Linked DNA regions of Blastochloris viridis. The main gene of each other region encodes a partner of the protein of the gene in region 2 in a complex. Links are inferred from orthologs where the notes say so. Each region holds a gene or a part of one and is shown on either strand. Other genes may lie near its edges. The genes, in order: exbB and BVIR_RS08935.

Evidence for each region.
Region 1: the proteins of BVIR_RS08935 (region 2) and exbB are in contact, whole or in part, in a cryo-EM structure (PDB 9DDO), measured with the Escherichia coli proteins. The link is inferred for Blastochloris viridis from one-to-one orthologs.

What each region holds. Positions count from the first base shown.
Region 1 is NZ_CP012946.1:2,801,903-2,805,101, forward strand. What follows is about bases 72-2,960. They hold exbB (tonB-system energizer ExbB), read right to left. Parts: upstream 1,929-2,960; coding sequence 1,215-1,928; downstream 72-1,214. Other genes in these bases: BVIR_RS12270 (energy transducer TonB), read right to left, coding at 72-788; exbD (TonB system transport protein ExbD), read right to left, coding at 785-1,210; BVIR_RS12285 (sigma-54-dependent transcriptional regulator), read right to left, coding at 2,678-2,960. Also shown: more of BVIR_RS12270, read right to left, coding at 1-71; more of BVIR_RS12285, read right to left, coding at 2,961-3,199. UniProt on the Escherichia coli protein: Involved in the TonB-dependent energy-dependent transport of various receptor-bound substrates. Protects ExbD from proteolytic degradation and functionally stabilizes TonB.
Region 2 is NZ_CP012946.1:2,011,813-2,015,054, reverse strand. What follows is about bases 172-3,103. They hold BVIR_RS08935 (TonB family protein), read right to left. Parts: upstream 2,018-3,103; coding sequence 1,325-2,017; downstream 172-1,324. Other genes in these bases: BVIR_RS08925 (MotA/TolQ/ExbB proton channel family protein), read right to left, coding at 2,522-3,103; BVIR_RS08930 (ExbD/TolR family protein), read right to left, coding at 2,028-2,525; BVIR_RS08940 (protein-S-isoprenylcysteine O-methyltransferase), read right to left, coding at 653-1,312; BVIR_RS08945 (cation efflux transmembrane domain-containing protein), read left to right, coding at 172-593. Outside these bases: more of BVIR_RS08945, read left to right, coding at 1-171; more of BVIR_RS08925, read right to left, coding at 3,104-3,160; BVIR_RS08920 (TonB-dependent receptor), read right to left, coding at 3,188-3,242. UniProt on the Escherichia coli protein: Interacts with outer membrane receptor proteins that carry out high-affinity binding and energy dependent uptake into the periplasmic space of specific substrates such as cobalamin, and various iron compounds (such as iron dicitrate, enterochelin, aerobactin, etc.).

The DNA.
Region 1 (3,199 bases), 790 kb from region 2 along the record:
GACAATTCGGGCGGCGCCTGCGGCAGCGGCTGCGCCCGCTGGATCAGCGCCGCGGTCTCGCGGTCGAGCGAGCTCACACCGGAACTCGCCGCCAGCCGGCTCGACAGCACGTTGCCGCTGCGGTCGATGGTGAAGTGGAGACGGGCAACGCCGGTTTCACCACGCGCCTGCGCCTCGGCGGGATAGCGCTTGTGGCGCTGCAGGTGGGCGACGATGCGGCTGTTCCAGTTCGGCATGGCGTTGCTGCTGCCCTGGCCGAACCGTCCGGGCGAGGGAATCGAGGCCACCGTGTCCGCCGAACTGCGCGCCGTGGTCGCGGCCACCGCGCGCGGCGGGGTCTCCGGCTTGTCGGGCTCGGGCTTCTTCACCTCGCGCTTGGGATCGGGCTTCCTGGGCTTCTTCACCTCGCGCTTCGGCACCGGCTTGGGCGGCACCGCCTCGGGCACCGGCACCGGATCGGGCACCGTCACCGGCGCTTCGACCGGATCGGGCATCTCCAGCGCCGCCTGCTCGACCTCCGGCTCCGGCGGCGGCGTCACGGCCTCCTCGGGCTGGGGCTGCACGTCGTCGGTCTTGGTCTGTTCGGGGCCCGGCACGCTTTCGGCACTGGCGACGTCCGGCGACGCCGCCAGCATCTCCAGCTCGACCAACACCGGCGCGCCGGCGGTCTCCGGCGGCTGCCAGTTCGCCAGCACCGCCACCGCCAGCCCGCCATGGGCCAGCGTGGCGATCGCGAACGCGGTGGTCCAGCGCGCGGCGTCGCGGCGCGATGACGACAGCACGCTCATCGTGCGCCCCCACCATCGAGCCCGACCAGCGCCACCTTGAGATAACCGGCGGCGCGCAGCGCGTTCATCACCGTCATCAACTCGCCATAGGCGACCGACTTGTCGGCGCGCAGGAACACCCGCTGCTCGCGGTCGCCGCCGCTCAGGCGGTCGAGCGCGCCGGCGAGCTGGCCGTGGCCCACCGCCTCGTCGCCGACCGCCAGCGACAGATCGGCCTTTACCGTCAGGAAAATCGGCTTGTCCGGCCGCGGCTGGTGCTCGGCGGTCGAGTTCGGCAGGTTGACCGCGACGTCGACGGTGGCGAGCGGCGCCGCAATCATGAAGATGATCAGCAGCACGAGCATCACGTCGATGAACGGCGTGACGTTGATCTCGTGCATCTCATCGACGTCGCCGTCGGAGGGACCGAACCGCATCGCCATGGTGTCACTCCGCCGCCGGATGGACCTTGCGCAGCTGCCCGCCGCTGCGCCGGTCGATGTCGCGGCCGGCCAGGCGCAGCACCGCAGCTGCGGCATCGCCGACCACACCGCGATAGCCGGCGATCTGGCGGGCAAACACATTGTAGATCATCACCGCCGGAATCGCCGCGATCAAGCCGAGCGCCGTCGCCAGCAGCGCCTCGGCGATGCCCGGCGCCACCACCGCCAGATTGGTGGTCTGGGCCTTCGAGATGCCGATGAAGCTGTTCATGATGCCCCACACCGTGCCGAACAGGCCGACGAACGGCGCGGTGGCGCCGATGGTGGCGAGGCTGCCGATGCCGCGGGAAATGCGGCGGCCAGCCGCCGCCTCGATGCGCTCAAGCCGCGAGCCGATCCGCTCCTTGATGCCGTCGGCCGGCAGGCCGGCGGAGGCGCCGATCTCGGCGGTGGCGGCGATGGCAAAGTCCCGCGCCACCTCGGCGTCCGGCGCCAGACGGTCCAGCGCCTCGCCGAGCGAGGTCGCCTCCTCCACCACCTTGAGGCCGCCGCGGGCACGGCGGCGGGCGCCTGCAAGCTCGATGGTCTTGGCGAGCCACACCGTCCAGCTCAGCACCGAAGCCAGCGCCAGCCCGACCATCACGAGCTGCACCACGATGTCAGCGGCGAGGAACATGCCGAACGGCGACAGATCGCGCGGCAGCGCCAGCTCGGGCATCGCCGGAGCCGCAGAAGCCTGCGACGCGGGGGCCGGCGCGGAACCGGGTTGCTCCGCAGCGGATTGACCGCCGCTGCCGGCCGGAGACAGCGCGGCCGCCGGAGGGGCGCCACCTGCGGGCGCGGCGGTGGCAGGCGCGGCGGGGTGCGGCATCGCTTGGTGCGGCGTGGCGCCGGAGGCCTCGGCGGGCGCGGGATGGTGTGCCGGCGCGGCCGGAGACGCAGCAGGGCCACCCTGGGCCGCCGCCGGCAAGGCGCCGAGAACGATGGCCAGCGCCACCGCCGAACCGAGCCGGCGCGCGACCGAAACCAAACCGTCAAACCAGATCGAAGACATCATCAATAATCGCTGCATCAACCGTCGTCCGGTTTCGGACCGGGAGGCCGCATTGCGCCGGAAACCCCGCTCATGCGTCCTGCAGATCGGCTGCAATGGAACGGCCGCACCGCGCCGCGCCCCGCATGAGCCGCCAACGGCTCCCGACTGCCCGCTTAGTGTTGACGGATCGGCAGACGCGGTCAATCCGCCTTCTGCACAATGGAACTATTATCGTTATAGACTCTCCGGCAATCGCTTTATATCACGCGTGCCATCGGCACTGTTCCGGTGCTGTCCGGCAAAGTTTAGAACAATGCAATATTGCTGCAAGCCGATTTGCCCGCCGACTCGAAACAACGGCCGCGGCAGCCGGCCGTTGTTTGCAATCATACGGTTTCCGGATGATCCCGTCGTGATCGGCAACAGCCACCTCAACTCAAGGGCTCGGGGCCGTCCTCGTCGTCCGCCTCGTCCCGGCGAAGACGATAGCGCTGCATCTTGGCGCGGAGGCCGACCCGCGACAGGCCGAGCCGCTCGGCGGCGTGGCTGATGTTGCCATTGCACAGCCGGAGCGTGGTTTCGATCTCGGCCTTCTCCAGCGCCTCGACCCGGTCCTTCAGCGTGGCCCCGACCGCCTGCGGCCGGTGCGGCGACAAAATGCGCGCCGACAACAGGTTCGGCCCCAGCGGCTCATCGCTCTCCGACAGCGCCACCATGCGCTGGATCTCGTTATGCAGTTCGCGCACGTTGCCGGGCCAGTCGTATGCCATCAGCCGGTTCAGCGTCTCGGGCCGAAAGCCCGGCACCGCGCGGTGGAAGGCGTGGTTGACGTCCTTCAGGATGCGCGCCGCGATCGGCGGAATGTCCACGGCGCGGTCGGCCAGCGGCGGGATGTGGATCGGGAACGCCGCCAGCCGGTAATAAAGGTCGCGTCGGAACCGGCCGTTCGCGAC
Region 2 (3,242 bases):
AGATGGCGGCGGGTCAGGCCGCCGGCTCCCAGGCGCTGCAGGCCGACGCGCTGGACTTTCTGGGTGACACCCTGACCTACGGCATGAGCCTCGCCGTAATCGGCATGTCGCTGAAGGTCCGGGCGACGGCGGCGCTCGTCAAGGGTGCCAGCCTGTCGCTGATGGGGCTGTGGGTGCTGGGCTCGACCGCCTATCAGCTTGTCGTGCTGGGGGTGCCGCGGGCGGAGGTGATGGGGGTGGTCGGCCTCATGGCGCTGATCGCCAATCTCGCCAGCGTGCTGCTCTTGATGCGCTACAAGGACGGCGACGCCAACGTGCGTTCGGTGTGGCTGTGCTCGCGCAACGACGCCATCGGCAATGTCGCGGTAATGGTGGCGGCGGCGAGCGTGTGGGGCACCACCACGGCGTGGCCGGACCTGGTGGTCGCGGCGGCGATGGCCGGCCTGTTCCTCAGTTCCTCGCTACAGATCCTGCGCCAGGCGTGGCGGGAATACCGCACCGGACAGGACCTCGGCGCGCTTTCCAGCCACGGCCATGTGCATGACGATGGGCATGGACATCGGCACGGGCACAACCACGCGCACCTCCACTGACTGCGGCCGGCGCCGGGGCGATCGATCGTCCCCGGCGCTGGCGTGCCTTTTCCCGCCCGTCACATCGAGCCGCGCCAGCGCGGCAGGAGCCGACCGGTGCGGCGGGCGTAGTCGTCCCAGGCCGGGCCGAACAGATCGCGCATCATCGCCTCTTCGCGGTTGATGCGCGTGACATAGACCGCGCCGAAGCCGACGAGGCCGGACAGCGCGCCGGCCCAGTGCGGCAGCAGCAGCGCCTGCGCGATCGCCATCAGCCACATCGCGGCGTACATCGGGTGGCGGATCCAGCGATAGACGCCGCGCGTGATCAGCGCGTGGTCCTGCTTGATTTCGAGGGTCGGCGACCATTGCCGGCCGAGATCGGCGTGCGAGCGCCAGAACAGGAGATCGGCGATCAGGTAAATGATGGCGCCGGCGATGATCGCGGCAGGGCTGGCGGGCACCACCCATTCGGCCGGCCACGGCCAGAAGATCGTCGCGAACGGCAGCACCATGACGCCGAGGGCGGCGGCAACGAGCACGAGCCTTTCGGTGACGTCCATGCGGGTCTCGACGAGCGGGCCGTTGCGGGTGTGGACGTAGAGATTGCGCAAGACCCACATCGTCAGGCTGCCGGCGACGAACGCCCGCGTGCCCCAGTCGCCGCTATCGGCGAACAGAACATAGGAGGTGAGCAGGGCGAGGGGAACGACGATGCCGATGAGGGTGCGTGGCTGCATGGACAGAGGCTCCTAACGTATGCGGATGGAGACGTTGCCGGCGAAGCTTCCGCCGGGCGGCGGGGGAAACGAGATGCTGGCGAGCACGGCGCGAATGGCGCGGTCGATGGCGAAGTTGCCGGACGCGCGCACCAGCCGGTGCGAGACGAGTTTTCCGCCCGGCCCGACGGTGAACGCCACAGCGACGACGCCGGACACCTCCAGGCCGAGGCTGTCGACTCGCGCCTGGAGAATGGCCCGCACCCGCGTGGCGTAGCCGGGGTCGCGGCCGGGCCGCGCGGTGGGGGAGGGTTCGCCCGGCTGCGCAACCGGCCGCGCGCTGGGGCGCTTGGGCTCAGTGCGGCGCGGCACCGGTTCGGCCTCCGGTTTCGGGTGCGAGGGAGCCGGGCGCGGCTCGGGGGCGATGGTCGGCTCCGGCTCGGGCGTGACGATCTGGTCCGGCGGTGGCTCGGGGATGGGCTCCGGCTCGGGTTCCGGTTGGGGCTCCGGCGGCAGCGGATCGGGGACGGCATCGGCGGGCTCGGTGGCGGGCGATTCGACGACGAACGTGATCTCGACTTCCCCGGGCGGGGCCTGCGCGGGCTCAGGACTGGGCAGGACGATCAAGGCCGATGCGTGCACAGCCGTGACCAGGGCGATGAGGCCCGCCCGCCGTCCGCGGCTCAGCGGGGGATAGGCTGCGGCAGCGCTGGCGGCGACGCTCATGATGCGGCGATCACGGCGCGGCGGCGCTCGCCGCCGGGGCGGGCGCCTCGACCACGCCGCCGCTCCGCGCGTCCTGGCCGGGGCGTTGTGCGGCCTTCGGGTCGGTGACCAGCGCGATACGGCGGATGCCGGCAGCCACCAGAACATCGACGATGCCGACGACCTCGCCATAGGCGAGTTCGCGGTCGCCGCGCACCCGCACGGTGCGCTCGCCGTCGGCAATTTTCGCCAGCACCGCTGCCGCCAGTTCCTCGCGCGCGACCGCGCCCTGGTCGACGGCGATGCGGCCGTCGCGATCGACCGACACCACCACCGGATCCTTCGGATCAAGCGGCTTTGCCGTGGAGGCGCGCGGCAGATCGAGCTTCAGGCCCGCCGCCAGCAGCGGCGCGGTGATCATGAACACCACCAGCAGCACCAGCATGACGTCGACCAGCGGCGTCACGTTGATCTCGGCCGACGGCCGGTGCCCGCCGGGCCGCGACCCTCCGAATCCACCGAGGCTCATCGCGTCTCTCCGTCAATGGGAGGAACGGCATTGATGCCGAACTGCACGGCGCGGTGTTCGACGTGATGGCGGAGCCGCTGCCCGGCGTGGCCGAGCACGGCGGCGAGGCGGTTGTAGCCGAGCGAGGCGGGGATGGCCGCGGCGAGACCAATGGCGGTCGCCGCCAACGCCTCGGCAATGCCCGGCGCCACCACGGCGAGGCTGGTGTCCTGCGCCGCGGCGATGCCCATGAAGCTCGACATGATGCCCCACACCGTGCCGAACAGGCCGATGAACGGCGCGGCGGAGGCGATCATCGCCAGAGCGGGCAGGCCGCGTTCGAGCCGCATCATCACGATGTCCGCCTCGCGCCCCATCGCCTCGCCGATGCGGGTGCGCCGCTCGGCGACGCTCTCGGCGGCGATGTGAAGGCGCGCGGCCTCGACGCCGGCACGCTCGACGCCGGTGAGGAGCGCGGGCACCTCGCCGCGCGCGGCCGCTTTGAGCGCGCTCTTGAGGCTGCGATGGCCGAGCCAGACCTCGACCATCGCCACCCAGCACCAGATCGAGGCTGCGGTCAGCGCCAGGATCACGCTGCGGCCGACCCAGCCGGCCGACAGGAACAGCCCCAGCGGCGTCATGTCCACCGTGTGCATGTCACGCCCTCGCAACCATGGACGCGGTCACAGCCGCACCTTGGCGCCGAGCCCGAAGGTGCGGCCGCGGACGTAGCTCACG